3 regions of the Micromonospora coriariae genome follow, and region 3 is predicted to be linked to each of the others. Evidence: riboswitches for the same ligand, from Rfam matches in the RefSeq annotation. Region 3 holds a riboswitch; each other region holds the start of a gene.

Region 1 (10,031 bases), 2.1 Mb from region 3:
GTGGCCGAGCACCATCACCAGCGGTACGCCGAGCTGGCCGACCACGTACTCGATCGAGCCGCACACCGCGCGGTCGAGCACGTGCCCACCTGTGCGGATCACGCAGATCGCGCCGAAGGTCTGATCGAAGATCGCCTCCAGCGGCACCCGTGAGTCGATGCAGCCGAGCACCACCGCGTACGGCTGCTGGTCGCCGGAGGCGGCCGCCGCGGCGGCCGTGACATCGTGACCGTGCACCGGCTGGCCGCTGACGAAGCGCCGGTTACCGGCGAGCAGCTCGGCCAGCGCGGCGCGCGGCGTACCACCGGCCTGTCGCCCCGGCGCCGACGGTCCGCCCACCGGCGGTCCGGGCGTTGCCCCCGACGACCCCATGCCGTTCAGCTTGGCGCGCTGTGGGCGGCCACGGGCGGGGTCGGGAATGTTCGCTGCCCGGTGATTGGCGTGGTGTCCTGGCGGGTAGCCCGTGTTACCGCCGGGTAAGCCGGTGCGGTTGGTGCCGGGCGGGCCCTGGGAGGTGGCGATGCCGGAGCGGTTCGAGGTCGGTCTGCCCGACGGGGTACGTCTGCACGTCGAGGCGACGGGGCCGACGGACGCCCCGGTCACCGCCGTCCTGCTGCACGGCTGGACGCTGGACGGGCGCAGCTGGCACCGGCAGGTCGACGCCCTCACCGGGGCGTCCGGTGACGCGGTGCGGGTGGTCACCTACGACGCGCGGGGGCACGGCCGGTCCAGTTGCATGCCGCTGCCCACGGCCACCCTGGCCCAGCTCGGCGACGACCTGGTCGCGGTACTCGACGCGGTCGCGCCGACCGGGCGGGTGGTCCTGGTCGGGCACTCGATGGGCGGCATGACGATCATGGAGTACGCACACCGCCACCCGGCGCACTTCGCCTCCCGGACCGCCGGCCTGGTCTTCGTCTCGACCACCGCCGAGGGGCACACGCACACGGTCTACGGGCTGTCGCCCCGGATCGCCCGGCTGATCCGGCTGGCCGAGACGACCGGTGCCGGGGTGCTGGCCCGGTGCGGTTCGTGGCGCGCACCCCGGGCGCTGCTGCGCGCGCTGCAACCGAGCATCCGGTGGATGCTCTTCGGCGACCGCTGCGAGCCGGCCGACATCCGGCTGGTGACCTCGGCGGTGGCCCGCGCCTCGCTACGCTCGATCGGCGGATTCCGCGCCTCGATCGGCGCCCAGCACCGGTTGGACACCCTCGCCGCGCTGGCCCACCTGCCGGCGGCCGCGCTGGTCGGCGACCGGGACCGGCTGACCCCGCCGCCGTGCGCCGAGTCGATCGCCGCGGTACTGCCGGCCACCGACCTGACCGTCTGCCCGGGCGCCGGGCACATGCTGATGATGGAACGCCCGCACGAGGTGAACGCGGCGCTGACGGCTGTCCTGAGCCGGGTACTCGCCGGGCCGGCGCCCCGCGCGAGCGGCACGACCCCCGCCGGGACGGGTGTCTGACCACGTTCGCGCACCTCGGGCGCGGGAGGTCGGGCCCGGGGCCGTACCCTTCTGCGGTTGGCCTGCGCGGTTCGCGCCGCTTGCCGGCGAGATCGAAGGAGCGTGCGTTGACCGACCAGACCGCCCTGGAGCAGGAGATCGCCGTCGAGCAACGGCACCTCGACCGGGTGTACGCCCGACTCGCCGAACTGCGGCAGTCGGCGGTCCGCGCCGAGCGGGACGGCTACCGGATGGCCCGGGTGGGCACGTTCGGCGCGCTCGTCGAGCGCGACGCCATGGTCTTTCACGCCGCGCAGCGGCGGCACACCCTCGACGCCGAGCACGAGGGGCTGGTCTTCGGCCGGCTGGACCTGCGGGACCGGCAGGTGCTGCACGTCGGTCGGCTCGGCATCCGTGACGAGGACGCGACCACGCTGGTGGTCGACTGGCGGGCGCCGGCCGCCGCCGCCTTCTACCAGGCCACCCCGGCCCAGCCGCTGGGCGTGGTGCGCCGGCGCACCATCCAGTCGCGCAACGAGCGGGTCACCCGGATCGAGGACGACCTGCTGGACCCGGCCGCCGCCCCCGAGGGGATGACTGTGGTCGGCGACGGGGCTCTCCTGGCGACCCTGTCCCGCGCCACCGGACGGGGCATGCGCGACATCGTGGCGACGATCCAGCGGGAACAGGACGAGGCGATCCGCTCGCCCGGCTCCGGGGTGACGATCGTCGCCGGCGGCCCGGGCACCGGCAAGACCGCCGTCGCCCTGCACCGTGCCGCCTACCTGCTGTACTCCGACCGCAGCCGGTACGCCGGGGGCGGCATCCTGGTGGTCGGCCCGTCCTCGGTGTTCGTCGAGTACATCGCCTCGGTGCTGCCCTCGCTCGGCGAGGACACCGCGACCCTGCACTCGCTGGGCACCCTCTTCCCGGGCATGACCGCCACCCGCACCGATTCGCCAGAGGTGGCGGCGGTGAAGGGTTCGCTGCGGATGCGCCGGGTGCTGGAGCGCGCGGTGCGGGACGCGGTACCGGGTGGCCCGGGCGAACTGCGGCTGCTCTACCGCGGCACGCTGCTGCGGCTGGACCGGGCCGAACTGGACGGGATCCGGGACCGTGTGCTGCACCGGGGCGCCCGGCGCAACGAGGTCCGCCGGGCCGGCTTCGACGGTGTCTTCGCCGCGCTGTGGGCGCAGGCCCGCCGGTTGGGCATCGGCCGGCTGCCGGAGCAGCGGGCCTTCGAGGACGAGATCGCCACCCGGCCGGAGTTCCGGGAGTTTCTCAAGGCATGGTGGCCGCGGCTGCACCCCCGGCACGTGCTCGACTGGCTGGCCCGGCCGGACCGTCTGCGCCGGTACGCGGACGGGATCCTGTCCACCGCCGAGATCCGGCTGCTCAGCGCGGCGTACCAGAATCTGGACGCCGCCGGGCTGACCATCGCCGACGTGGCGCTGCTGGACGAGCTGGACGCGCTGCTCGGCAAGCCGGCGCAGCCGGCCCGCGCCCGGCGTGACCCGTTCCAGCTCGCGGGCGGGGTCCGCGAGCTGAGCAGCTTCGGCGACCGGCAGCGGGCCGCGCGGGCGGCGGCCCGGGAGCGGCCGGCGGACTACCGGGAGTACGCGCACGTCGTGGTGGACGAGGCCCAGGACGTCTCGCCGATGCAGTGGCGCATGGTCGGTCGGCGCGGCCGGCTGGCCTCCTGGACGGTGGTGGGCGACCCGGCGCAGACCGCGTGGACCGGTGATCCGGAGGAGCTGGACCGGGCCCGGGACCAGGCGCTGGGCCGCCGCAAGAGGCACGACTTCACGCTGACCACCAACTACCGCAACTCCTCGGAGATCTTCGCGGTGGCGGCGGCGGAGATCCGCCGGATCTACCCCGACCTGCCGCTGCCGACCGCCGTCCGCTCCACCGGGGTCGATCCGGTCGAGCTGGCGGTGCCCGCCATCGAGCTGGAGACCGCGACCGTGGAGGCGGCCACCGGGCTGCTGGCCGAGGTGGAGGGCACGGTCGGGGTGATCACGCCGGTCCCCCGCCGTGACGAGGTCGCGGGTTGGCTCGGCGCGCTCGGTGCGCCGCGGCTGCAGGTGGTGACCAGCCTGGAGGCCAAGGGCATGGAGTACGACGGGGTGGTGCTTGTCGCACCGAGCGAGATCCGGGCGGATCCGGGCGCCGGGGTACGCACCCTCTACGTCGCGCTCTCCCGCGCTACCCAGCGCCTCACCACCATCGACCCGACGGGCTGACCTGCGGCGGTGCCCCTCGCGGGCCGGCGACCTGTCGTACACTTGCATACATAGCGATGTGAGCATACATTTGACCCGGTCCCGATCGACGGCGGAGGGTGGTCTCGTGGGCGCAGGTCATGACCACCACCACGGGTCGGTCGCCAACGCCGCGCACCAGCACCGGGGGCGGCTCTGGACAGCGTTCGGGCTGCTCGCCGCCCTGATGGTGGTCGAGGCGGTGGCCGCGTTCCACACCGGCTCCCTGGCCCTGCTCTCCGACGCCGGCCACATGTTCACCGACGTGCTCGGCATCGGGATGGCGCTCGCCGCGATCACCGCCACCCGGCAGGCCACCGGCGATCCGCAACGCACCTTCGGGCTCTACCGGCTCGAGGTGCTCGCCGCGCTGGCCAACGCGGTCCTGCTGTCCGGTGTCGCGGTCTACGTGGTGATCGAGGCGATCGGTCGGTTCGGCGACCCGCACGAGGTGCTGGCCGGCCCGATGCTCGCGGTGGCCGCACTCGGCCTCCTCGCCAACCTGGCCGCCTTCGGCCTGCTCCGCGCCGGGGCCCGGGAGAGCATCAACCTTCAGGGCGCCTACCTGGAGGTGTTCGGCGACCTGCTCGGCTCGCTCGGCGTGATCGGCGCGGCGCTGCTCATCCAGGTCACCGACTGGTGGTGGGCCGACCCACTGGTCGCGGTCGCCATCGGCGTGTTCATCCTGCCGCGCACGTGGCGGCTGGGACGGGCCGCGGTCCGCATCCTGGTGCAGGCCGCCCCGGAACATCTCCAGGTCACCGCCGTGCACGACCGGCTGGCCGCGGTGCCCGGCGTGGTGGAGGTGCACGACCTGCACGTCTGGACGCTCACCTCGGGCATGGAGGTGGCCTCCGCGCACCTGACAATGGCGCCCGGCGCGGATGTCGGGGTGGTGCTCACCGCGGCGCGCACCGCCCTGCACGAGGACTTCCGGATCGAGCACGCGACGTTGCAGATCGAACCAGGCGCAGCGCCCGGTGCCTGCGGTTCGGTCGAGTGGTAGGGCGTTTCAGGAGTTTTACTCGGCTTAGTCGGAATTTCCCGTGACAACGCACGCACCGTCCGTCACATCGGCTGCACCGGCCCCACCGGCACCGGTAGGCTCGGTCCCGGCCTCCACCCGGCGGCGCCCTCCCGGCGCCGGTGGCGGCCGCCGCCTAATCGCCCGAGCGGGCGAACCGGGGAACCATGTTCCTGGGGTGCATCCGCGTTCAGCGGTAGGGATCTTCCGTCCCGAACCCGTCAGCTAACCCGGTCGGCGGCTGACGGAAGGACACGCGTAGTGGTACCAGCACGACCACCCGCCGCCCGACTGGCGGCCCTGATCGTCGCGATGTTCGCCCTCGGCCTCGCGATCCCGGCCGGCGCCGCCTCGGCCGCTCCCCCGACCGGCCAGCGGGCCGCCGCGGCACCCGACGGCGACGAAGAGGGCGGCACCCCGGCGCTGCGGGCCCAACTGGAGGCGGCCAGCAAGGGATACCTGGACGCGAAGCGCGCCCTGGACACCTCCGTACAGCGGCAGCAGCAACTCGCCACCCAGCTGAAGACCACCGAGACCGAACTGACGGCGCGCAGCGGCAAGGTCGACGAGATCGCCGGACTGGCCTACCGCACCGGCCGGCTCGGCACGGTGTCGGCGCTGCTCAACAGCAGCACCCCCGAGGGCTTCATGGACCGTGCCCGCACGCTGGACGCGGTCGCCGCCAACGAGGACCGGGCGCTGCGCGACCTCACCGCCACCAGGGATGAGGTCAACCGCACCCGCATCGCCCTGGACGGCGAGATCCGTGAGCAGCGCAAGCAGGTCACGGTCATGGCCAAGCGCAAGGACCAGGCCGAACGGGCCCTGACCGTGGCCACCACGAAGGCCCGCACGACCGCCGACAGCGGCTCCAACCGGGGCACCTCCACTGCCAACGCCACGGCCGCCCCGCGCAACTCCGACGGCTCCTGGCCGTCGGAGTCGTGCAGCGTCAACGACCCCACCCCGGCCAGCGGCTGCATCACCCCGCGCACCCTGCACGCGCTCAACCAGGCCAAGGCCGCCGGCTTCACCCGGTACGTCTCCTGCCACCGCAACGGCGGCTCCGGCGAGCACCCGAAGGGCCGGGCCTGCGACTTCGCCGCCCAGAAGGGCGGCTTCGGCGGCGACGCCACAGGCGGCGACAAGACGTACGGCAACAACCTGGCCGCGTACTTCATCCGCAACGCCGACCGGCTCGCGGTGCTGTACGTGATCTGGTACAGGCAGATCTGGCTGCCCAGCAGCGGGTGGAAGTCGTACAGCGGGGCGGGCGGCGACCCGTCCAGCGACCACACCAACCACGTGCACCTGTCGGTGTACTGACCCACCGGCCGGTGCCCCGCCTCGCGGGGCGCCGGCCCCCGGGTACGTCAACGGACGTACCCGGGATGTCGCCGACGGTCGGACGTCCGGGCCGGGCCCGGCGGGCAGCATCCTGGTATGCGCCGGATCCCGCCCACCGCCCGCAAGGCTCTGCTCACCCTGCACCTGGTCACCTCGCTCGGCTGGCTCGGCGCCGACCTGACGCTGCTCACGCTCGGCGTCGCGGCGCAGCGCGGCGCCGACCCGGCCGTCGTCTATCCGGTCGCCGCGCTGGTCGGCACCGTGCTGTTCGCGCCGTTGAGCGTGCTGGTCTGGCTGGTCGGCGTGGCCAGCGCGCTGCTCACCCCGTGGGGCCTGCTGCGCTACCGCTGGGTGCTGGTCAAACTAGTGATCACCACGGTGATGGTAGGGCTTGTGCTGTTCCTGCTCACCCCGAACCTGCGGCACGCCGGCGCGCTGGGCGCCGCCCTGCCCGCCCGGGACCGCGCCGACCTCGTGATCGCACCGGCCGTGTCGACCAGTCTCATGATCATCGCGACGGTGCTGTCCACGTACAAGCCGTGGGGGCGACGGCCGGCGGCGCGGCCCACAGTCGCGGGGCGGACCGGACATGATCGCGCCGCAACCAGGATCTAGTGGCCTCCCCGCGCGCAGACCACCACATCCAGGATCGAGCGTGACCTTCGCGGGCGGCCGGGCGCCGGACGCGGGTGCGCGGCGGGCGATCAGCCGGCGGGCGGGGAGCCGGCCGCGCGGTCCAGGGCCGCGCCCAGCCGGGTGGCCAGGGCCAGGTGGGCTGCCCGGGCCTGGCGGAACGCGTACCGGAACAGCGGGGCCGGCGCGGTCAGGGTGATCTCGACATCGATTCGGACCAGGCCGTCCGGCTCGCCGCGTAGCCGGGTGTGGTTGCGCACCGTGGTGGCCGGCCACTGGCGGGCCACCGTCACGATCTCGTCGTCCTCGCTGATCAGCACGTCCGCCTGGTAGCTGGTCCGGAAGCGGAGCGGGCCCGCCGCCAGCCGGTCGCTGATCGCGTAGCTGGCCCGGGCACCGGGGCGGGGCGGCAGCCGGCGGACCCGGACGATCAGCGGGTGCAACTCGCCCTGCCGGGTCAGGTCGCTCAGCAGGGCCGCCGCCTCCCGGAGCTCGCACCGGGCCTGGACGGCGTAGCTGAAGGTATCGCTCCTGAGCACACCGTCTCCCGCCGCCGTTGGTCGCACGATCGTCCCGTACCCCGGTCGGGCTGGCAATGTCCGGACGGACACGGACCGTTGCCCCGGCTTTCACACCCCGTTCCCATTACGGTCGGCTGATGGGGAACCACCCGCCGTGACGGGCGACGGAGGGAGTGAGCATGAACGGGTACGACCGGTGAGCGGGCACGTGATGGTCTTCGCGCCCACGCCGCAGCTCACGGTGACCATCGACCAGCCGAGCGACCAGCCCGAACTGCATCTGCACCCCGGCGGGCAGGGCGTCTGGCAGGCCCGCATGGTGATGTCGCTCGGGGTCGACGTGGTGCTCTGCACCGCGCTCGGCGGCGAGATCGGCCAGGTGCTGGAGCCGCTGCTGGTCAGCGAGGGAGTGGACCTCAAGGTGGTGGTCCGCGACTCCGGCAGCGGCGGGTACGTGCACGACCGCCGGGACGGATCCCGGCAGGAGATCGCCGACGTGCCCGGGCAGCCCCTGGGCCGGCACGAGCTCGACGAGTTGTACAACCTGGCCCTCGGCGAGGGGCTGCGAGCGCCGGTGAGCGTGCTCAGTGGACCCGACGAGCCGTGGCTCGTCCCGGCCGACCTGTACCGGCGCTTCGCCGCCGACCTCGGTGCCAACGGCGGCCGGGTGGTGGTCGACCTCTCCGGCGATCACCTCGGCGCGGTGCTGGACAGCGGGGTGTTCTTCCTGAAGGTGAGCCACGAGGAACTGATCCGCGACGGCCGCGTCCGCAACGAGGAGGCCGCGGAGCTGACCCGGGCGATGTACGAGCTGCACGCCGCCGGCGCCGAGACGGTGGTGGTGAGCCGGGCCGACGAACCGGCCCTCGCGCTCATCGACGGTGAACTGTTCGAGGTGGAGATGCCCCGCTTGCAGGCGGCCGACCCGCGCGGCGCGGGCGACTCGATGACCGCCGGGGTGGCCGCCGTGGTGGCCGGCGGCGGAGACATCCGGACCGCCATCCGCACCGGCGCCGCCGCCGGGGCGTTGAACGTGACCCGGCACGGGCTGGGCACCGGGCGGTTGGACTCGATCACCGGTCTGGTGGAGCGGGTCCGGTTGGTCCCCGCGGACAGCCGACAACAGGAGCGGACCACCCCCGACGAACTGGCCGACCGGGCGGTCGAGCGATGACACTGCGCGTGCTCGTCACCAACGACGACGGGATCGCCGCGCCGGGAATCCAGGCGTTGGCCTGGGCGGCGGCGCAGCGGGGCATGGATGTGGTGGTCGCCGCGCCGCTGGAGGAGGCGAGCGGCACCAGCGCCGCCATGAGCGCCCTGGAACAGGACGGGCGGGTGGTGGTGCACGACCACCCGCTGCCGGAGCTGCCGGGCGTGCCGGCGTACGGAGTCGGTGGCTCGCCCGGCTTCATCACGCTGATCGCGCTGCACGGCGCGTTCGGCCCGCCGCCGTCGGTGGTGCTCTCCGGCATCAACCGGGGTGCCAACGCCGGCCGCGCCGTGCTGCACTCCGGCACGGTTGGCGCCGCGTTCACCGCCGCCACGAACGGCTGCCGGGCGATGGCCGTCTCGCTGGACGTGCTCTCCGCGGGCGAGGCGACGGCCGCCAGCGGTGGCGCCGCGGTGGACGCCGCCGCCCGGGTACGCGACGCCGAGCGCAACTGGAGCACCGCCGCGCGGGTCGCCCTGGATCTGCTCCCCCGGCTGACCGCCGCGCCGATCGAGAGCGTGCTCAACGTCAACGCCCCGGACCTCCCGCACGGGCGGCTGCGCGGGGTCCGCCGGGGCACGCTGGCCAGCTTCGGTCAGGTGCAGATGACGGTGGCCGAATCCGGGCACGGCTTCGTGCGTACCTCGCTGGAGGAGCCGGGCCAGGCCGCGCAGCCCGGCACGGACGTGGCGTTGCTGGCTGCGGGGTACGCGTCCGTAACGGCCATCCGGGCGGTCACCGAGGTGACCGACGTCGACCTGACCGGCCTGGACGAACAGCCCTGACCGGCCTGGGCCAGGATGTCGGCGCTCAGGCGCCGGGAAGCACCTCGGGGGTGGCGGTGCCGGCGAAGTATGGCTCGGGGGCGCCGAAGAGGCCGAGCAGGCCGGTCACCCAGAGCTGCCGGTGCACGAACCGGCTCGGTTCGGTGACTACCAGCTTGACGCCGCTCACCTCGGCGGTCTGGAAGCCGGCCACCATCGCGCTGATGCCGACCGAGTCGATGAAGGTGACCAGCCTCATGTTCAGCTCGATGCGCAGCGGGCGGCCCTTGGCCAGCACCTCCGCGACCGCCTCGCGCACCTCGTACGCTGTGTCGACGTCGATCTCGCCACGCGGGGCGATCTCCACGACACCACCGGACAGAACCGACTTCACGATCGACAGGCTCACGCGAGCACCTCCACCCGCCCGTCCCCCGGGCGCCTCATCAGTACGCGGGCCGCGACCGACAGTATTCCTTCGACGGCCTCGGTCGCCACCCCTCGGGATGAGCAATTCGCGGATCCGGGCACAGCAAGTCGCCCATATCCGGACTTTTCATTTTCTGATCACTCAGTACTTTTCGTTATCTGACCACTCAACGATCGGTCGGAACCGACGCGTCGCCGGACCAGGGTAACGGTCCCGGCACGGCGCACCCGTCAAGCGTGCCAGCCCCGTGTGACACCGGCGTGTCGCACCTCGTCGATCGACCCCGACGAGGCCGGATGGTTGCCGACGCCGCCTAGCATCGGCCCGGGAACCCACCGTGACGGAGAGGACCTTCAATGATCAAGAGACTGGCGGGGCTGGCCGGCGTCGG
Region 2 (10,031 bases), 2.5 Mb from region 3:
CAGTGTGGACGTGTTCCTGGAGGCGTTCGAGCGGGCCGAGCCGGGCGACGTGCTGGTGATCGACAACGGCGGGCGGTCGGACGAGGCCTGCGTGGGCGACCTCGCGGTGCTGGAGGCGGGCGCGGCCGGGGTGTCCGGTGTGGTGATCTGGGGGCTGCACCGGGACACGGCGGAGCTGATCGAGATCGGGCTGCCGGTGTTCAGCTACGGCAGCTGCCCGCCCGGACCGTCCCGCCTGGAGGACCGGGAGCCGGCGGCGTTGGCCAGTGCCCGGTTCGGCGGATACGAGGTGGGCCGGGACGACCTGGTGTTCGGCGACGACGACGGGGTGCTGTTCGTGCCCGCCGACCGGGGCGGGGAGGTGCTGGCCACGGCCGCGGAGATCCGGCGGGTAGAGCGGCAGCAGGCCGCCCGGATCCGGGCCGGGGACACACTGCGGCGGCAGACCGGATTCGCCGACTACCTGGGGCGGCGCGAGGCCGACCCGAGCTACACCTTCCGCCGGCACCTGCGACGGATCGGCGGCGCCATCGAGGAGTGACGTGGGGTGCAGAACCTCTAGCGCGCGGGCGAGTCTTGGCAATATCCTCCGGGGAACGTGCGGCCACTGGAGCTACTTTTCATTCACCGCCGGCCGCAGGAGGAGAGAACATGCACGTCGACCCTTCCGAAGTGGACCGCCGGACGCTGCTGCGTGCCGGTCTCGGCGCGGCCACGGTCGCCGTGGTCGGGAGCGAGCTCGCCTTCCCGGGCGCCGCGCAGGCCGCCCCCGGCGGCGACCTGGACTGGATCATCAGTTGTGACGAGTGGGCGGCACGGCCGCCGAAGGACCCGCTGTCGGTCAGCGCCATCGCCACCAACAAGATCATCGTGCACCACATGGCGTTCCCGAACGTCACCGACTACTCCCAGGAGCAGGCGGTCAAGCTGGCCCACGACTGCCAGGACCTGCACATGGACGGCAACGGCTGGTCCGACACCGGCCAGCACTTCACTGTGAGTCGGGGCGGCTACGTGCTGGAGGGTCGGCGGGGCAGCCTGGAGCGCCTCGAGGCCGGCGACCGGCAGATGATCTCGGCGCACTGCCCGGGCGAGAACGGCCGGGCCATCGGGATCGAGAACGAGGGCACCTACGTCACCGAGACCCCGCCGAAGGCGCTGACCGACTCGCTGGTCAAGCTCTGCGTCGCCGTCTGCCGGCAGTACGGGCTGCACGCGCACGACATCTTCGGCCACTGGGACTTCCGCACCACGCAGTGCCCCGGCGCCGCCTTCTACCGCGAGTTCCCGGCGCTGCGCCGGCGGGTGTTCGCCGCCCTCGGCACCGACCTGGCCGACGTTCCGGCACGCCGGTGGCCGGACCTGTGGCGCTTCGTCAACTCCCCGTCGGTCCGGGTGGTGCAGTACCTGCTCGCCTTCCGCGGCTACCCGGTGACGGTCAGCGGCACGTTCGACGCCGCGACCGTGACCGCCGTGCAGGACTGGCAGGCACGCAACGGCATACCGGTGGACGTGGACGCCACCCTCACCACGCCGACCTGGGAGACCCTGGCGCCCGAGTTGGACCAGCACGCCAGCGGCCTGCCGGTGACCGCGGTGCAGGAGATCCTCGCCACCAAGGGGTACGCCGTCACAGTCACCGGGGCGTACGACCACGCCACCCGTGCGGCCGTGCAGGACCTGCAGGAGCTGCACGGGCTGCCCCGCAACGGCAAGCTCAGCACGAGCACGTGGTGCGCGATCGTCGGCGGAAACGTCCGCCAGTCGTTCCGGCACCGCTGATCCTCCGGAGCGCCAGCGGCGGCACGGGCTCGCACCCGTGCCGCCGCCGGGCCCGGCGACCAGCGCGAACGCGGGCGCGCCTCGTTGGTCGCCCTCCCGGGGTCTGCGACGATGACGCTGACCAGAACCCAGGAGGGTGCGCTGTGCAGACGCGACTCAACCCGTACCTCAACTTCCCGGGCACGGCCCGGGCGGCGATGGAGTTCTACCACCGCGTGTTCGGCGGCGAGCTGACGATGAACACCTTCGGCGAGTTCGGCAGCACCGAGCCGGGCCTGACCGACCAGATCATGCACGCGCGGCTGGAGTCCCCCAACGGGTTCACCCTGATGGCGTCGGACACCGCGCCCGGGATGAACCATGTGCCCGGCACCAACATCGCGATCAGCCTCAGCGGCGACAACGCCGACGAGCTGCGCGGCTACTGGGCGCAGCTCTCCGAAAGCGGATCGGTGACCGTCCCGCTGGAGAAGCAGATGTGGGGCGACGAGTACGGCCAGTGCGTCGACCCGTACGGCATCGACTGGATGGTCAACATCACCCAACCCCGGACCTGACCAGCGCAGCGTCGCCGGTCAGCCGGTTTGGCCGACGGCGCGGGCGGAAAGAGTGCCGGGCATGAGATGGGCCCGTCGAGCCGTACCCGCCGTCGCCGCCGCCGTCGCCGCGCTCGCCGCGCGGGACCTGATCCAGCGCGACCACGCGCTGCTGCGCAACTTCCCGGTGCTCGGGCGCGCCCGATATCTGCTGGAGGCGGTCGGGCCGGAGCTTCGGCAGTACATCGTGGCCGGCAACAACGAGGAGCGGCCGTTCACCCGGGACCAGCGCCGCTGGGTGTACGCGTCGGCGAAGCAGCAGAACAACTACTTCGGCTTCGGCACGGACAACGACATCGAGTACACCCCCGGCTATCCGATCATCAAGCACCGTACCTTCGGCCGGGCCGTGCCGCCGTCGACGCCGACCGCCGGGCACGACGTGCGACTGCCCTGCGCCAAGGTGCTCGGTGCGGCCCGGGGTCGGGCCCGCGCGTTCCGACCGGAGTCGGTGGTCAACGTCTCTGGGATGAGCTTCGGCTCGCTCTCCGGCAACGCCGTCGCGGCCCTGAACAGGGGTGCCGCGCTCGCCGGCTGCCTGCAGAACACCGGCGAGGGTGGCCTGTCGCCGTACCACCGCAACGGTGGTGAGCTGGTCTTCCAGCTCGGTACGGCGTACTTCGGCTGCCGCGACGAGCACGGCCGGTTCAGCCTGGACCGGCTGAAGGACCTGGTCGCCAGGGCGCCGGTGAAGGCGCTGGAGATCAAGCTGAGCCAGGGCGCCAAACCCAGCCTCGGCGGGTTGCTGCCCGGCGCGAAGGTGTCCGCCGAGATCGCAACCATCCGGGGCATCCCGGCCGGTCAGGACTGCGTCAGCCCCTCTCGGCACGCCGAGTTCTCCGACTGCGACAGCCTGCTCGACTGGGTGGAGCTGCTGGCCGCCGAGACCGGCCTGCCGGTCGGCATCAAGTCGGCGGTCGGCGATCTGGGCTTCTGGCAGGAGCTGGCCACCCTGATGCGGGACACCGGCCGGGGTGTCGACTTCGTGACGATCGACGGCGGCGAGGGCGGCACCGGCGCCGCGCCGCTGATCTTCACGGACTCGGTGTCGCTCCCGTTCCAGCAGGGCTTCTCCCGGGTGTACAAGGTCTTCGCCCAGCACGACCTGCACGAACAGGTGGTCTTCGTGGGCGGCGGCAAACTCGGCCTGCCGGACAACGCCATCGTGGCCTTCGCGCTCGGCTGCGACCTGGTAAACGTCGGTCGGGAGGCGATGCTGTCTGTAGGCTGCATCCAGGCGCAGAAGTGCCACACCGACACCTGCCCCACCGGCGTGGCGACCCAGAACGCCTGGCTGGCCCGGGGACTGGACCCGACGGTGAAGTCGGTGCGCGCGGCCAACTACCTGCGGACGCTGCGCCGCGACCTGGTGAAGGTCGCCGAGGCGTGCGGCGTGGAGCACCCCGGCCTGATCGGCACCGACGCGGTGGAGATCCTGGACGGCCGCACCGGCTCCACTGCCCTGCACGAGGTGTACGGCTACCGGCCGGAGTGGGGCCTGCCCTCGCCGGCCGACCGGGCGGAGATCGTCCGGCTGATGGCACCCGAGGCGCCGCAGGGCGGCAGTGCGACGCCCTCCCCCACCGCCGTCGGCTGACCGGCGCTCGCCGATAACCCGTGGAGCCGGACGCCGGGGCCCCGTATCGTGGCGCGGTGCTGATCAGACGCGAGACGCCCGCCGATGTCGACGCCATCCGCGCGGTGCACGCCGCCGCGTTCACCGCGCCGGACGGTGGCGTACCGGTCGAGGCGACGCTTGTCGACGCGTTGCGCGCCGACGAGGGCTGGCTGCCCGCGTACTCAGTGGTGGCGACCGCCCCGGACGGGCAGGTGGTGGGGCACGTGGTGGCCACCCGCGCCCGGGTGGCCGGCCAACCGGTCGCGCTCGGCATCGGGCCGCTCGGCGTGCTTCCCGACTGGCAGCGACGCGGGGTCGGCTCGGCGCTGATGCACGCGGTGCTCGGCGCGGCCGACGCCCGGGACGAGCCGCTTGTGGTGCTGCTCGGCCACCCCGACTACTACCCGCGATTCGGGTTCCGACCGGCCGTCGAGCTGGGCGTCACTCCGCCGCAGCCGTGGGGCCCGCAGTACTTCCAGGCCCGCCCGTTGAGCGCCTGGCGGGAGTCGATCCGGGGCGAGTTCCGGTACGCCGCCCCGTTCGACGAGCTGTGACGCCACCGCGGATCCGGCGGCGCCGGGCCACCGACCTCGACGGATGCGTGGCGGCGCTCGCCCTCGTCCACCGGGCCGACCGGTACCCGCTGAACTGGCCCGCCGACCCACACCAGTGGCTACGCGAGCCCCGTCCGGCGCGCGCGTGGGTCGCCGTGGACGCCGACTCGGCGATCGTCGGGCACGTGGCGGTGCACCGGCTGCCCGACCCGCCGGACGGGTCGCTCGCCCGGCCGACCGCCGAGGTGGCTCGCCTCTTCGTGGTGCCGGCCGCCCGCGGAACCGGGCTCGGCGGTGCCCTGCTGAACCGGGCCCGGCGGTGGGCGAGCGAGCGCGGGATCGACCTGGTGCTCGAGGTGGCAGGCAGCGACACCGCGGCCGCCGCGCTCTACGAGCGCACCGGGTGGCGGTGCACCGGCACCAGCACGGCGCAGTGGACCGCCCCCGACGGTGGCGCGGTGTCGCTGCACCGGTACACCCTGCGCACCGATGCCGCACCGGGGTACTAGACACCGCCTGGGCGCGTTCCCCCAGCTCACTGCAGTGATCGCGGACGCCATGCGAACATATGTACGTGTCGCCCGGCGCCAGCATCCTGCACGCCGACCTGGACGCCTTCTACGCGTCGGTCGAGCAGCGCGACGACCCGCGCCTACGGGGGCGGCCGGTGATCGTCGGCGGCGGCGTGGTGCTGGCGGCCAGCTACGAGGCGAAGGCGCGGGGCGTACGCAGCGCGATGGGTGGTCAGCAGGCGCGCCGGCTCTGCCCGGACGCGATCGTCGTACCGCCCCGGATGTCGGCGTACACGGCCGCCAGCCGGGCGGTGTTCGAGATCTTCCGGCAGACCACGCCGCTGGTCGAGGGGCTCTCCATCGACGAGGCGTTCCTGGACGTGAGCGGTCTGCGCCGGCTGGCCGGGTCGCCGGCCGACATCGCCGCGCGGCTGCGCCGGGAGGTCCGGGATCGTGTCCACCTGCCGATCACCGTGGGCGTGGCCCGGACGAAGTTCCTGGCGAAGGTGGCCAGCGGGGTGGCGAAGCCGGACGGGTTGCTGGTCGTCGCGCCCGACGCCGAGCTGGCGTTCCTGCACCCGCTGCCGGTGGAGCGGCTCTGGGGCGTCGGCCCGATCACCGCCGCGAAGCTGCGGGAACGGCGGATCCGCACCGTCGGCGAGGTGTCCCGCCTCGGCGAGGCGGCCCTGGTGTCACTGCTCGGCGCCGGCGCCGGTCGACACCTGCACGCCCTGGCGCACAACCACGACCCCCGTGCCGTGCAGGTCGGCCGCCGGCGCGGCTCAATGGGCGCGCAGCACGCGCTGAGCCGTACGCCACACGCGCCGGCGGAACTGGACGCCGTCCTGGCCGGCCTGGTCGACCGGGTCACCCGACGGATGCGGGCGGCCGGCCGGTCCGGGCGCACGGTGATGCTGCGGCTCCGCTTCGGCGACTACACCCGGGCCACCCGCTCACACACCGTCCGCAAGGCGACCGCGGACACCACGCCGCTGCTCGCCGCCGCGCGGGCGCTGCTGCGGGCCGCCCTGCCCGAGATCGACAGGCGGGGCGTCACGCTGATCGGCGTCTCGGTCGGCAACCTGGACGACAACCCGGTCCAGCCGGAGCTGCCGTTCCACCACGATCCGGGCGTCGAGCTGGACGCCGCGGTGGACGCGGTCCGCGACCGGTTCGGATCGGCGGCACTCACCCGCGCGGCGCTGCTCGGCCGGGACCCGGGCTTCGAGATGCCGCTGCTGCCGGACTGACCGCACCCGGTGGCCGCGGGCGGACATCACACGCGCTGGAGGGTTTAGCGACGGCCACAGCGGTCAACGTAGTAAAGATCAGCCTTACCAGGGGGGACCACCATGTCCGACGACACCAGCAACCGTCCGAGCCGGCGCGAGCAGCGTCCCGACGATGTGACCGACCCGCTGCTCTGGCAGCTCGCGATCGACGTGCTCAGCGCACATGAGCCGGACGAGGACGGCGCCTGCCGCAACCTGCTCTGCGCCGGCCAGCCGTGGCCGTGCGCAGCCCGCAGCTCCGCTGAACAGTCGCTGCGGCTGGCCCGTGGCGCGGCCGGCACACCGTCCACAGTCGCCGTTGAGCGGGGCGAGGACGTGACCACACCCGCCGACCGGTCCGCTGAGGGCGTTCCGGCCGCGCGCCGGACCTGGTCGGCCCGCCCCGAGGCTGCCGCGTCGGCCGCCTGACGCCCCACCCTTCTCGACACGCCCGCGGGCGCCCGACCGGAGTCCCCGGTCGGGCGCCCGCGCGTCGTGTGTCAGAGGGCGAGCCGCTGACCCGGGAAGATCAGGCCCGGGTCGGCGCCGACCACCTGACGGTTGCGCTCGTACAGTGCCTGCCAGCCGCCGGTGACCTGATGAGCCTGGGCGATCTCCGACAGGGTGTCGCCCGACTTGACCAGGTACGTCCTGCCGTCCGTGGACGGCGCGGTGCGCTCGTGGTGGCGGGTCGCCGGCTGCTCGCCGCGCGACGACCGCTCCCGGGGCTTGGGCGTCGAGTCGGACTTCTTCGTCGAGGACTTCGCCGCGGAGCCGCCCGACGAGCCGCCCTTTCTGCCGCAGGTCGGCCAGGCCCCGATGCCCTGCCCGTCGAGCACCTTCTCGGCGATCGCGATCTGCTCGCCGCGGCTGGCCAGGTCGGCGCGGGCGGCGTACTTCTTGCCGCCGTAACCGGCCCAGGTGCTCTGCGAGAACTGCAACCCGCCGTAGTAGCCGTTGCCGGTGTTGATGTGCCAGTTGCCGCTGGACTCGCACTTGGCGATCGCGTCCCAGTTGACAGCGGCCTGAGCCGGGGCGGCCGGGCCGAAGAGGGCGACGGCGCCGGTGACCGCGCCGACGGCCAGGGTGCCGACGGCAAGGCGGCGGGTGGTGACCCGTCGGTGACGGGGCGTGTGTGCAGATGACATGTGAGCTTCCTCCACGCCGGCGAGGTGAGCTGTCGGGTTCGGGCCGAGGAGCCCGGCCGCGCGGTGGCGGCTTCACCCCGAGGTGACGTGCACCGAGGAACGTTGGGTCCCCCGCTCCTGCCCGGGTGACTGGGTTCCGACGACCGGGGGCAGGATTAGGCGTTGCCGGTCGCGGTGTCCGCATTGGCGAACCCGACCGACGTTAGGCACGGCCGGTGACGGTCGCCCACCCCCTGTGAACTTCTTCACCGGGGCACACGGGGCGGCCCGCGCAGCGGTTGCGGATGTCGCGTGACTGTGCGGTGACCACGATGGACCGTTACCGATCAGGTCGGTCACAACAGCCGCCGGGGGGCGCGGCACGGCGGATCCGGGCGGCCGTCATCTGCCACGCCTGCGCCTCGTCGACCAGGCAGCCGGCGAGCAGCTCGCGGCCCCGGGCGAGGACCGCGAGGGCGTCGGGGTGGCCCGGCAGCCACTGCTCGGCGTCTCCGACGGTCAACTCGGCCCGCCGGCCGGGCAGCGGCTTCGCCCCGGGTGGCAGGCCGCCGAGCCGGTCGAGGTGCCCGGCGGAGAGGATCTGGTACCACATGGCGTCGGGGATGAGCACGTCGGCGAGCATCTCCACCCCGGGCCGCCGGGTCACCGTCTCTTCGTCGCTCGGGAGCCGCTGCGACCACTGTGGCGTGCTCACCCGACGGCTGTCCGGCGCGGCGTCCACTCCGGCCCAGACCAGCGATCCGCTGTGCGCGCGCAGCTTGTCGCGCAGCCGGTGCATCGGCCCGGCCAGGTCGGCAGGGTCGTCGCGCGGCCGCGCGACGGAGAACGCCGCCGCCGGTAACACATCGTGGTAGCCGCCGACGGTCGCGGCCACCAGCCGGTTGGTGAGGTCGCCGGCGAGCAGGGTCACCGTGATGGCGGTGGGCAGGGTGGACAATACGGCGGCAGTGGCCGGGCCGGCCGCCTCGGCGGTAAGGGGAACCTGCACGCCGAGCACGACAGCGCTCAGCTCGTCCGCGCGTCCTCGCTCGGCGTGCAACCAGTCGAGCGCCACGTTCAGCAGGGGCGGGGGCAGTTGGCACGGGGCGTCGCCGAACGGCGCGCCGAGTGGCCCGCGCAGGTAGGCCCGGGCGGACACGCCGAACTCCTCGATGTCGTGGCTCGGGCCGCGCCGGGCCACCGAGACCAGAGCGTCGCGCACACCGGCATCGCGCAGTTGCCGGACCAGCAGCTCCGGTATGGCGAGGACATGCTCGGCGGGGAGCGGGCCGAGGTCGATCACGAGGAGCTGCGCGCCGGGCAGGATGATCGGTGACGAGACGACGGCCAGGCCCACCCGCTCCCCGCCGGCTCCCGTCGCTTCGAGTCGGAGCAGAGCCTGCCGGAGCGCGGCCACCGCGACGGGCACAGCGACGTCGTCCGAGCGGACTTCGATCGTCAGGCTGTGCTGCTCGCGCAGAGTTTCATCGATATCAAGCACTACGACGACGGCCATGTGTCCCCCAATAGTGGCGCATCCGCACGCTGCGACAGCCCATTCCTAAACTCTGCTTCGCACGTGGACCGGAGTGGAGAATGGGATATTTGCTTTTGTCTATTGACAGCGGAAGGGGCTCGTCGGGAGCATATTGCCGGCGCCATTTTCTGGAAGCCCCACCAGGTGCGGAGCGCTCCAAACTGGCCAATCTGTCTCATTAGCGCGAATGCGCGCAGCATGAAATAGCGCGGCCCGGACTCCAGATGTAACAAAATCGAAGCGGTCAGCGCTATTCGCGAATGCCAATGACTATCGCCGCACTTTTCCCCACCCTTCGGTAACGGCCGATGCCCGCAATCGCCGTAAGGGGTGCCGGCTGCCTCGGTGATGTCACCCGCAGCCGGGCAGCGGCCCGCCGGTCCGGTGCGACGGGGGTGCGCGTCGTGGCCGGCTCGGGCGGTCCGGGGGGCGGGCAGGGGCAGTGCGTTCAGCCGAGCTGGTAGCGGCCCGCAGCGTGCGGGTGTCGGGCACACGTAGTCCACAAAGAGACGCCGGATGCGCGTGCTCCGCCGACCTCGACGCGTCGTGGACGTTGTCCGTCCGCTCCTCGGACAGCGCCGTGATCTGGTTCAGCGGCGTCGGGTGGGCTCGGCGTAGCCATCGGAGCAGTGAAGCTTCTGGATACCCGATCGACGCTGCGCGATCCAGAAAGCGACGCCGCCCACCCGACGTCAGGGTCAGTCCTCCTCCGGCTACAGGGTGCGGGCCAGCCGGTCAGCGAGCGCCCGGGTGAACCGTGCCGGGTCGGCCAACTCGCCACCCTCGGCGAGCACCGCCAGCCCGTACAGCAGCTCGGCCGTCTCGGTCAGGGCTTCGGAGCCCCCGCTCTGCTCGTGGGCCTTGCGCAGCCCGGCAACCAGCGGGTGACCGGGATTGATCTCCAGGATCCGCTTCGCCGACGGAACCTCGTGCCCCATCGCCCGGTACATCTTCTCCAGCGTCGGGGTGAGATCGTGCGCGTCGCCGACGACGCAGGCCGGTGAGGTGGTCAGCCGCGACGACAGGCGGACCTC
Region 3 (10,031 bases):
TTGTCGTCGATACCCATGTGCCAACCTCCATCGCGAGCGTCGCTACGCCACCAGCAGTACCCCTGCCATCGCCGGCCCAACCATCCCGGTCGGCTCCGCCGCTACACCCCGTCAACCGGAGCGGCCGGGCGGAACCGGCGCAGGCGCAGGCTGTTGGCCACCACGAAGACCGAGGAGAGGGCCATCGTGGCACCGGCGATCATCGGGTTGAGCAGCCCGGCGGCGGCCAGCGGCAGGGCCGCCACGTTGTAGCCGAAGGCCCAGAACAGGTTGCCCCGGATGATGCCGAGCGTGCGGCGGGAGAGCCGGATGGCGTCCACCGCGGCGTCCAGGTCGCCCCGGACGAGGGTGAGGTCGGACGCCTCGATCGCCACGTCGGTGCCGGTGCCCATGGCCAGCCCCAGGTCCGCCTGGGCCAGTGCCGGCGCGTCGTTGACCCCGTCACCGACCATCGCCACCGACCGCCCCTCAGCCTGGAGACGCTTGACCACGTCGACCTTTCCGGCCGGCAGCACCTCGGCGATCACCTCGTCCACGCCGACCTCGGCGGCGACGGCGCGGGCCACTGTCGTGTTGTCCCCGGTCAGCAGGACCGGGGTGAGCCCCAGGGCGCGCAGCCGGGCCACCGCCGCCCGGCTGGTCGGCCGGACCACGTCGGCGACCGCGAGCACACCCCGGGCCCGCCCGTCCCAACCGGCGACGATCGCCGTCCGACCTGTCGCTTCCGCGTCGGCGACCGCCCGCTCGACCTCCGGCGGTACGTCGAACCCGCGCTCGCGCAGCAGCCGGAGCCGACCGATCAGCACACTCCGGCCGTCCACCGTGGCGCTGACGCCCAGCCCCTCGACGTTGGCGAAGCCGGTCACCGGGGGCAGCGCCCCGGCCTCGGCGGCACCCGCGGCGACCGCCCGGGCGATCGGGTGCTCGGAGGCGGCTTCGACCGCCCCCGCGAGCCGGAGCAGCTCGGCACGGTCCGCACCGGCCGCCGGCACCACGTCCACCAGGGTCATCCGACCGGTCGTCACGGTGCCGGTCTTGTCCAGCACCACGGTGTCCACCCGCCGGGTCGACTCCAGCACCTCCGGTCCCTTGATCAGCACGCCGAGCTGGGCGCCCCGGCCCGTACCGACCAGGAGTGCGGTCGGCGTGGCCAGGCCGAGCGCGCAGGGGCAGGCGATGATCAGCACGGCCACCGCGGCGGTGAAGGCGGCGGTCGGCCCGGCGCCGGTGCCGAGCCACCAGCCGAGGGTGCCCACGGCGAGCGTGATGACGATCGGCACGAACACGCCGGAGATCCGGTCCGCCAGCCGCTGCACGGCCGCCTTGCCGCTCTGGGCCTGCTCGACCAGGTCGGCCATCCGGGCGAGCTGGGTGTCCCCGCCGACCCGGGTGGCGGTGACGACGAGCCGACCGCCCGCGTTGATCGTGGCACCCACCACGCCGTCTCCCGGGCCGACCTCGACCGGGACCGACTCGCCGGTGAGCATGCTGGCGTCGACGGCCGAGGTGCCCTCGTCGACGACGCCGTCAGTGGCGATCTTCTCGCCGGGGCGGACCACGAACCGGTCACCGACGGCGAGTTGGTCCACCGGGATCAGGGTCTCCACCCCGTCGCGGAGCACCGCCACCTCCTTGGCGCCCAGTTCGAGCAGGGCGCGCAGGGCGGCGCCGGCGGTCCGCTTCGAGCGGGCCTCGAAGTAGCGGCCGGCCAGGATGAACACCGTCACCCCGGCGGCGGCCTCAAGGTAGATGTTGCCGGCGCCGTCGGTGCGGGTGATGTCGAAACGGAACGGGTGCGTCATCCCGGGCATCCCGGCATCGCCGAGGAAGAGCGCCCAGAGCGACCAACCGAACGCGGCGAGGGTGCCCAGCGAGACCAGGGTGTCCATGGTCGCCGCGCCGTGCCGCAGGTTGGTCCAGGCGGCCCGGTGGAACGGCAGCCCGCCCCAGACCACCACCGGGGCGGCCAGCGTCAGCGACAGCCACTGCCAGTAGTCGAACTGCCAGGCCGGCACCATCGCCAGCACGACCACCGGCACGCTGAGCGCCGCCGACACCCAGAGTCGGGTACGCGGGCCACGCAGCGCGTCCACCGGTTCCTCGGCCGTGGACGGCGGGGACGGCAGAGCGGCCGTGTAGCCGGTCTTCTGCACCGTGTCGATCAGGTCGTCCGGCGTGACGCCGTCGACGTACCGGACGGTGGCCTTCTCGGTGGCGTAGTTGACGGTCGCGCTGACCCCGTCCATCCGGTTCAGCTTCTTCTCGATCCGGGCGGCGCAGGCGGCGCAGGTCATTCCGCCGATCGCCAACTCGATCCGGTTCGGCGCCTCGGGCAGCGATCTGCTGGTGGTGGTCATCATCTGGTCCCGTCAGTTGTGCCCGTGCCCGGGGGTGCCGTGGTCGGCGTCCCCGGTCGGCGCGGGTCCGGTCGGGGTGGGATCGCCACCGGTCGTCGGTGCGCCGGTGGGCGGGGTGCCGGCGACCACTGTGAACTCGGCAGTGTGCACCGACCCGCCGTGCCGGAAGTCGAGGTAGAGCCGGTAACTGCCGGCCGAGGGCACCTCGGCGAAGAAGGTGACGGCCGGACCGGGCGGTGTGCGCCCGTCGCCGGGTGTCCCCTCCGGGTGCACGTGCAGGTACGCCAGGTCACCGCGGCGCAGCGCCACGAGATGGCCGTACGCGCCCAGGTAGGGCTCCAGGTCGGTCACCGGCTGCCCGTCCCGGCTGACGGTCAGCGTGAGCGGCGACGTGCGGCCGGGCTGCACCTCGCCGGCCAGGGTGACCGTGTAGCCGTCGACGGTCGTGCTGGTCACCGGCGCGGGCAGCGGCCGTTCGGCCAGCGTTCCGGGGACCGTCACGTCCACACCGAGGGTCAGTGGCTCTCCCCCGGTCGGGGCGAAGTCGGCGAACGCCCGCCACTGACCGGGGCCGGCCAGCGGGGTGGCGACCCGCCAGGTGCCGTCCGGGGCCAGGTCGGGATGCACGTGGCGGAAGCCGGAGAGGTCCCGCCGGGCGACGATGAGATGCATCCGCTTGTCATGCGCCACGTCGAACCGGGTCACCGGTCGACCGTCCGGGCCGCCGATCCGGAAGGCGAACTCGCCGGCCGGCGCGGCTACCGGTTGGAGGGTGTAGCCGCGGTCGGAGACGAGCAGGCCGCCGGGGAGCCGGTCGGCCGCCTCGCCGTGCTCTCCCTGGCCGGTCGGGCCCGGCTGGTGGCCGGCGCCGTCGTCGTGCCGGCTCTCGGCGACCGGGGCGGCGGGACCGGCCACCTGACCGATCCCGTACGCCGCCCCGAACACCGCCGCGAGGCCGAGGGCGAATCCGCCCAGTCTGGTCACCGTGTTCATGCCGGGCCTCTCGATCACGCCTCGACGAGGTCGTAGCCGGCCTCGTCGACGGCGGCCCGGACGACCTCCACGTCCAGCGGCTGGTCGCTGCTGACGGTGACCCGGCCGGAGCCGAGGTCGACCTGAACCTCGCGCACACCGGCGATGGCGCCGACCTCGGCGCTGACCGCGCTCACGCAGTGCCCACAGGTCATGCCCTGCACCTGGTACGTCGTGTTGACCATCGAACCGTCTCCCTCCGCCACCTCCGAGCATATACCCCCCAGGGGTAATTCGAAGGCGGACCTCTGCCCTTGTGTTGTACCGGTACCCGGTGGGGGTATTCCGACAGGAAGGGACAGTACCATACCCCCCAGGGGTAGGCTATCCTGGTCGCCATGACCGCACCCACTCCGATCCGCGGATACACCGCCAGCAAGGACCAGCTGCTCGCGCGGCTCCGCCGTGTCGAGGGGCAGGTCCGGGGCATCGAGAAGATGGTCGACGACGACCGATACTGCATCGACGTGCTCACCCAGATCTCCGCGATCCAGGCCGCGCTGGACAAGGTGGCGCTGGGGCTGCTCGACGGGCACGCGCGGCACTGCATGCACGAGGGCGCCGCCGAGGGCCGGGCCGACGAGATGGCCACCGAGATGATGGCGGCGGTCGGCCGGCTGATGAAGCGCGGTTGAGACCCGGTGACGGCCCGGCCCGACCGGGCCGTCAGTCGGGCTCCGGGTCCAGGCGCACCCCACGCAGCAACTGGGCGTTGAGCGCCACCACGATGGTGGACGCGGACATCAGCACCGCGGCCAGCGCCGGGCTCAACGCCACCCCGGCCGACGCCAGCACCCCGGCCGCCAGCGGCAGCGCCACCACGTTGTAGCCCGCCGCCCAGGCCAGGTTCTGCCGCATCTTGCGGTACGACGCCCGGGAGAGCCGGACCACGGCACCGACCCCGCGCGGGTCCGACGAGGCCAGCACCACCCCGGCGGACTCGATCGCCACGTCGGTGCCCGCGCCGATCGCGATGCCGACGTCGGCGCGCGCCAACGCCGGCGCGTCGTTCACCCCGTCGCCGACCATCGCCACGGTCAGTCCCCGCCGCTGAAGCTCAGCCACCCGGCCGTCCTTCTCCGCCGGCAGCACCTCGGCGAAGACCTCGTCGACTCCCCGCCGGAACCCCAGGTCGGCGGCGACCGCCTCGGCCACCGGACGGGCGTCGCCGGTGATCATGGCGATGGTGCGGACACCCGCGGCGCGCAGCTCGACGATGGCTTCCCGGGCCTCCGGACGCACCTCGTCGGTCAGTGCGAACGCGCCGAGCACGGCGGCCGGCATCCGTACCAGGTACAGCACCGCGGCGCCCCGCGCCGACCACTGGCCGATCGCCGCATCCAACTCGGCCGGGAGCGACAGGCCCAGCTCCCGTACCAACGCCGGCCCGCCCACCGCGTACTCCGTACCGTCGACGGTGGCCTGCACCCCGCGGCCCGGCAACGACCGGAACCCGGCGGCCGCGGCCGGGCCGACGCTCCCGGCCGCCGCCACGATCGCCCGGGCCAGCGGGTGCTCGCTGTCGGACTCCACGCCGGCCGCGATCCGTAGCACCTCGTCCCGCCCGACGCCGGGTGCCGTCACCAGGTCGGTGACCACGTGCTCGCCCCGGGTCAGGGTGCCGGTCTTGTCGAACAGCACAGCGTCGACGGTCCGCATCCGCTCCAGCGCCAACCGGTCCTTGACCAGGATCCCGGACCGCGCGGCCAGTGCGGTGGAGAGCGCGACGACCAGCGGAATGGCCAGTCCGAGCGCGTGCGGGCAGGCGATCACCAGGACCGTGACGGCGCGGACCACCGCCTCGTCGGGCCGGCCGAGCGCGGTCCAGACCAGCACGGTCAGCACGGCGGTGCCGGTGGCCAGGTAGAACAGCGCGGCGGCGAACCGGTCGGCCAGCAGCTGGGCCCGCCCACCGGAGCGCTGCGCCTGCGCGACCATCCGCTGGATGCCGGCGAGCGCGGTCTGCTCGCCCAGCGCCTCGACGCGGACCCGGATCGCCGAGTCGGTGGCGACGGTACCGGCCACCACCCGGCCCCCTGCCGACCGGGCGACCGGACGCGACTCTCCGGTGATCATCGACTCGTCCAGCTCGGCGGCGCCGTCGACGATCCGGCCGTCCGCCGGAACCCGCCCACCGGGCCGGACCAGCACCACGTCGCCGACCCGCAGCTCGGTCACCGACACCGGCTCGACCCGCCCGTCCGCCGCTACCCGCTCGGCATCGTCGGGCAACAACGCGGCCAGTGCCTCGAGCGCGCCCCTGGCCTGACCGATGGCCTTCATCTCCTGCCAGTGCCCGAGCAGCATGATGGTGACCAGCGCGGCCAGCTCCCACCAGAAATCCAGGTCGAAGGCACCCACGCTGGTGGCCAGTGACGCGGTGTAGGCGACGGTGATGGCCATCGCGACCAGCAGCATCATGCCGGGCGCCCGATCGCGGACCTCGCGGACCGCGCCGACCAGGAACGGCCAGCCGCCCCACCAGAACACCACCGAGCCGAGCACGGGCCCGACCCAGGACCGGCCCGGGACGTCCAGCCCGAGGCCGAGCCGGTCCAGCACCAGGTGGCTGGTCAACACCACCGGCACGGTGAGAGCGAGGCAGACCCAGAACCGGCGGCGGAACATCGCCGGGTCGTGACCGGCGTGCTTGTCGTGCTGATGCGGCCCGCCGTCGGCGTGTCGCTGATGGCCACCGGGCCCGGCGTGGCGCTCGTCGCCGGCGGGACGATCGGGGTCGGGCGGTGACGGAGCGGGCATGGCTCCAACATGCCGCTCCGGCAACCGCCACGCGGGCGGTTCGACCACTCCGACACTCCGCCACGACCTGCGTCCCCGGGTCGGGCTGGTTAGCATTCCGACGATGGCCCTCCGGATCCCGCTACGCAGTTGGGCAGAGGTGCCGCCACGCTGTGGCGTCGCCTCCGGCCGACCGGGCCGAGTTCTCACCCTTCGTGATCATGCGGTCGCCATCCAGCGATCCTGCGCGCTCGCCGCCGCTTTCCCGCGGCGGCGGTGAACCGACCGGCCCGTCGGCACGTACCCCGCACCGGATCGTTGGGAGTCTCGCATTGGGTTCCGACCACACCCGCTCCGCTCCGTCCGCCCCGCCCCGGGTGCGACGGATCCTCGTCGCGACGGTGGTGCCCCTCTTCGTCGCGACCGTGGTCGCCGCGGTCGTGCTCTGGCCCCGCGACGGGTCACCGCGGACCGACGGCGGCACGAACGTGCCGCGCTACCACGGCACGGTGACCCGGGTGGTGACCGAGCCGTGCCCACCGGCGGCGCCGGGCCCCGAGGGCACACCGAGCGTCGGGGATGGGCCGTGCGGCACGGTGGACGTCCGGGTGAACGACGGGTCGGCCTCCGGCCAGCGGGTCCAGACACCGGTGCCGGCCGGACCCGGCGCGCCCCGGGTCGAGGTCGACGACGAGGTGATCCTGGTCGAACTGACCGACCCGACCGATCCCACCGCCAGCAGTTGGAACATCGCCGAACACCAGCGCGGCACGCCGCTGCTGTGGCTGGCGGTGATCTTCGCGGCCGCGATCGTCGCGTTCGGCCGGTGGCGGGGGCTGGCCGCGCTGGCCGGCCTGGCCGCGAGCTTCGCCATCCTGCTCACCTTCGTGCTGCCCGGAATCGGCGCCGGCCGGTCACCGCTGCTGGTAGCGGTGGTCGGCGCCGCGCTGATCATGTTCGTGGTGCTCTACCTGACGCACGGGGTCAGCGCGCAGACCTCGGTCGCGGTGCTCGGCACCCTGGGCAGCCTGGTGCTCACCGGCGTACTGGCCACCATCGTCAGCGGTGCCACGCACCTCACCGGCTTCGGCAGCGAGGACGCCACCGCCCTGTCGATGTTCCAGGCCGACGTGGACCTGCACGGCCTGCTGCTCGCCGGGATCATCATCGGCTCTCTCGGCGTGCTGGACGACGTGACGGTCACCCAGGCGGCCACCGTGGCCGAGCTGGCCAACGCCAACCCCGGGTTGACCCGGTTGCAGCTCTACCGGGCCGCGACCCGGGTCGGCCGGGCACACATCGCCTCCACCGTCAACACCATCGTGCTGGCGTACGCGGGCGCCTCGTTGCCGCTGCTGCTCCTGCTCACCGCCGACTCGCGACCGATCGGACAGATCCTGACCAGCGAGTTCCTCGCGCAGGAGATCGTTCGCAGCGGCGTCGCCACGCTCGGGCTGATCGCCGCCGTACCGCTGACCACCGGGCTGGCCGCGATGGTGACCGCAGCCGGCCGGCAGCCCACCGCGCGCGCCGCCGAAGCGCCCGCCCCGCGACCCCAGCCCGACCGCGCCGAGGCACTGGCCGCACTGAGCTTCCCGCGCACGGGTCGGTCCGACCCCACGTCGCCCGACCCGGCGCGGACCACCCCCTCATCCACCGCCACCGACCGGTGGCCAGAGCCGAACAGGAGCACGGATACGGCATGGTGACACTCCTCAACGTGACCGGATGGGGCGTCCGCCCTGAGAACCGCATCACTGGTCACTCAGCGCCATGGCGAAATGACGCTTTTAGTCGGTATCAGGGCGTAGCTCAGCCGGTGGGCTCTCGGGTAACCTCGCTGCCGGTTACCGATGTAGGCGCTAAGCGGCGCCTGCGGTGCCACCGCCCAATCGCCAACCGGCGAGCCGGGAACCCAGGTACGTGGGGTGAATCCGCGACAGCGGTAGGGGCCACTTCCGCCCCGAACCCGTCAGCTAACCCGGTCGGCGGTCGACGGAAGGGAACATTGTGACGGCACCCCTACGCCGCTGGTTGACACCCGTGGTGGCCGTGATCGCCGCACTGACCGTGCTCGCCGGCCCCCTCCCGGCCCACGCCGCCCCGACGACCCCCACACCGTCCGGGCACGAGGAGGACGGCGAGCCCGCGCTGCTCAACGACGTGATCGAGCAGACCAACCGCAAATACTCGGCGGCCAAGTCCAAGCTGAACAAGTCGAAGCAGAAGCAGCTGCAGCTGGCGCTGGAGGTCGACAAGGCCAAGGCCGACCTGGCCGCACTGGCGCCGGAGGTCGGGCAGATCGCCGCCCAGTCGTACCGCACCGGCCGGATCGGCCCGATGGCGATGCTGCTGGAGAGCGAAGCCCCCGACTCGTTCGTCCAACGTGCCGCCGCGCTCGATGAGATGAACATGGTCAACGAGAAGAAGCTCGCCGAGGTCAACGCGGTGAAGGCCCGCGCCGAGCAGGCCAAGCTGGCCCTCGACGTGGAGGTCCGCGAGCAGCAGAAGCAGACCGCCCTGATGGCCAAGGAGAAGCGCGACGCGGACAAGGCGCTCGCCCTGGTCGGCGGGAAGGGCTTCACCGGCGGGCTGGTCTCGGCGACCTCGCCGGTCGCCCGGCTCGGCCCGGGCCGGACCTCCGACGGCGACTGGAAGTCCGAGTCGTGCAGCGAGAACGACCCGACCACGTCCGGCTGCGTCACCCCGCGCACGCTGCACGCGTACAAGGAGGTCAAGCGGGCCGGCTTCAACCGGTTCGTCGGCTGCTACCGATCCGGGGGGCCGTGGGAGCACCCGAAGGGCCGCGCCTGCGACTGGTCCCTGCAGAAGAGCGGCTTCAGCCCGTGGCACAACGAGGACACCCGGACGTACGGCAACAACGTCGCCGCGTTCCTCATTCGCAACGCCGACCGGCTCGGCATCTACTACGTGATCTGGAACCGGCAGATCTGGTTCCCGGCGACCGGCTGGAAGTCGTACAGCGGGCCGTCGAACCACACCGACCACGTGCACATGTCACTGCTCTGACCCACGCGTTCCCTGTCGAGGGCCGTCCCGCGTCACGCGGGGCGGCCCTCGACGCGTTCAGGCTGCGGGCGCGGCGGGCGTGCCGGCGTCGATCGGTACGTCGAGCGTCGTGGCCGGCACGGCGGCCACCGGACGCACGACTCCGGCGGAGAGCCGGTACGACACCCCCACCACCGCGCACCGCCCCCGCGCCACCTCGGCGGCCAGCACGGGCGACTGCCCGAGCAGCGCCTCGACGGTCTGGGCGATGTGGATGTCGACTATGCCGTCGATGTCGTCCACCCCCTCCTCCTCGGCCCGACGCAGGCTGGGCAGCACGGCGTCGACCACCGCGCGCAGGTGCCCCTGGGGCGGGGTGCCGGTGGCCGCCGACTCCCGGGCGGCCTGCACCGCACCACACGAGTCGTGCCCGAGCACCACCACCAGCGGGGTGCCGAGCACGGTCACCGCGTACTCCACGCTGCCCAGCACCTCCGGGCCGGTGGTGTGCCCGGCGGTACGGACCACGAACAGGTCGCCCAGCCCACGATCGAAGATGATCTCGGCGGCCAAGCGGGAGTCGGAGCAGCCGACGATCACCGCGAAGGGGTGCTGCCCGTCGGCCACCGCGGCCCGGTGTCCGGCATCCTGGTTGGGGTGACGGGGTGCGCCGCGGACGAAGCGCCGGTTTCCGGCGGCCAGCTCGGCGTACGCCTGGGCCGGCTCGGTGAGCGCTGGAGTCGGGTCGGCAGTACGCTGCGAACCCGGCTGCCGGCCGGGTGTACCGGGATTGCTCATCCCCGCACCTCTTTCCACGCGTTTGACCTGCTCAACCGACTCATCAGCGGGGCGGCGGCGGGCGCTGGTCCGGGCTCCACGGTCACACGCACCACA

The links. Region 3 has a riboswitch for cyclic di-AMP ahead of GA0070607_RS10000 (coiled-coil domain-containing protein). Riboswitches for the same ligand answer to the same signal wherever they lie in the genome.
Region 1: it holds a riboswitch for cyclic di-AMP, as region 3 does, so the genes downstream of both, GA0070607_RS19915 (coiled-coil domain-containing protein) here and GA0070607_RS10000 (coiled-coil domain-containing protein) in region 3, are expected to answer to the same signal.
Region 2: it holds a riboswitch for cyclic di-AMP, as region 3 does, so the genes downstream of both, GA0070607_RS30475 (LysM peptidoglycan-binding domain-containing protein) here and GA0070607_RS10000 (coiled-coil domain-containing protein) in region 3, are expected to answer to the same signal.

Annotation. Positions count from the first base shown of each region.
Region 1 is NZ_LT607412.1:4,237,562-4,247,592, reverse strand. Features, by position in the region: gene GA0070607_RS19935 (carbonic anhydrase) at 1-339, opposite strand, end outside; gene GA0070607_RS19930 (alpha/beta fold hydrolase) at 521-1,465, shown strand; gene GA0070607_RS19925 (HelD family protein) at 1,573-3,690, shown strand; gene GA0070607_RS19920 (cation diffusion facilitator family transporter) at 3,797-4,714, shown strand; cyclic di-AMP (ydaO/yuaA leader) riboswitch at 4,856-4,988, shown strand; gene GA0070607_RS19915 (coiled-coil domain-containing protein) at 4,994-6,058, shown strand; gene GA0070607_RS19910 (DUF2269 domain-containing protein) at 6,176-6,694, shown strand; gene GA0070607_RS19905 (hypothetical protein) at 6,784-7,251, opposite strand; gene GA0070607_RS19900 (PfkB family carbohydrate kinase) at 7,430-8,407, shown strand; gene surE (5'/3'-nucleotidase SurE) at 8,404-9,231, shown strand; gene GA0070607_RS19890 (STAS domain-containing protein) at 9,257-9,619, opposite strand; gene GA0070607_RS32415 (hypothetical protein) at 9,997-10,031, shown strand, end outside.
Region 2 is NZ_LT607412.1:6,518,068-6,528,098, forward strand. Features, by position in the region: gene GA0070607_RS30435 (RraA family protein) at 1-541, shown strand, start outside; gene GA0070607_RS30440 (peptidoglycan recognition protein family protein) at 652-1,782, shown strand; gene GA0070607_RS30445 (VOC family protein) at 1,926-2,339, shown strand; gene GA0070607_RS30450 (FMN-binding glutamate synthase family protein) at 2,401-3,975, shown strand; gene GA0070607_RS30455 (GNAT family N-acetyltransferase) at 4,032-4,550, shown strand; gene GA0070607_RS30460 (GNAT family N-acetyltransferase) at 4,547-5,059, shown strand; gene dinB (DNA polymerase IV) at 5,125-6,312, shown strand; gene GA0070607_RS30470 (hypothetical protein) at 6,415-6,762, shown strand; gene GA0070607_RS30475 (LysM peptidoglycan-binding domain-containing protein) at 6,834-7,481, opposite strand; cyclic di-AMP (ydaO/yuaA leader) riboswitch at 7,482-7,653, opposite strand; gene GA0070607_RS30480 (hypothetical protein) at 7,801-8,976, opposite strand; gene htpG (molecular chaperone HtpG) at 9,711-10,031, opposite strand, start outside.
Region 3 is NZ_LT607412.1:2,137,340-2,147,370, forward strand. Features, by position in the region: gene GA0070607_RS09965 (CsbD family protein) at 1-17, opposite strand, end outside; gene GA0070607_RS09970 (heavy metal translocating P-type ATPase) at 102-2,357, opposite strand; gene GA0070607_RS09975 (hypothetical protein) at 2,370-3,350, opposite strand; gene GA0070607_RS09980 (heavy-metal-associated domain-containing protein) at 3,365-3,574, opposite strand; gene GA0070607_RS09985 (metal-sensitive transcriptional regulator) at 3,728-4,024, shown strand; gene GA0070607_RS09990 (heavy metal translocating P-type ATPase) at 4,056-6,149, opposite strand; gene GA0070607_RS09995 (YibE/F family protein) at 6,461-7,837, shown strand; cyclic di-AMP (ydaO/yuaA leader) riboswitch at 8,004-8,134, shown strand; gene GA0070607_RS10000 (coiled-coil domain-containing protein) at 8,139-9,158, shown strand; gene GA0070607_RS10005 (carbonic anhydrase) at 9,216-9,935, opposite strand.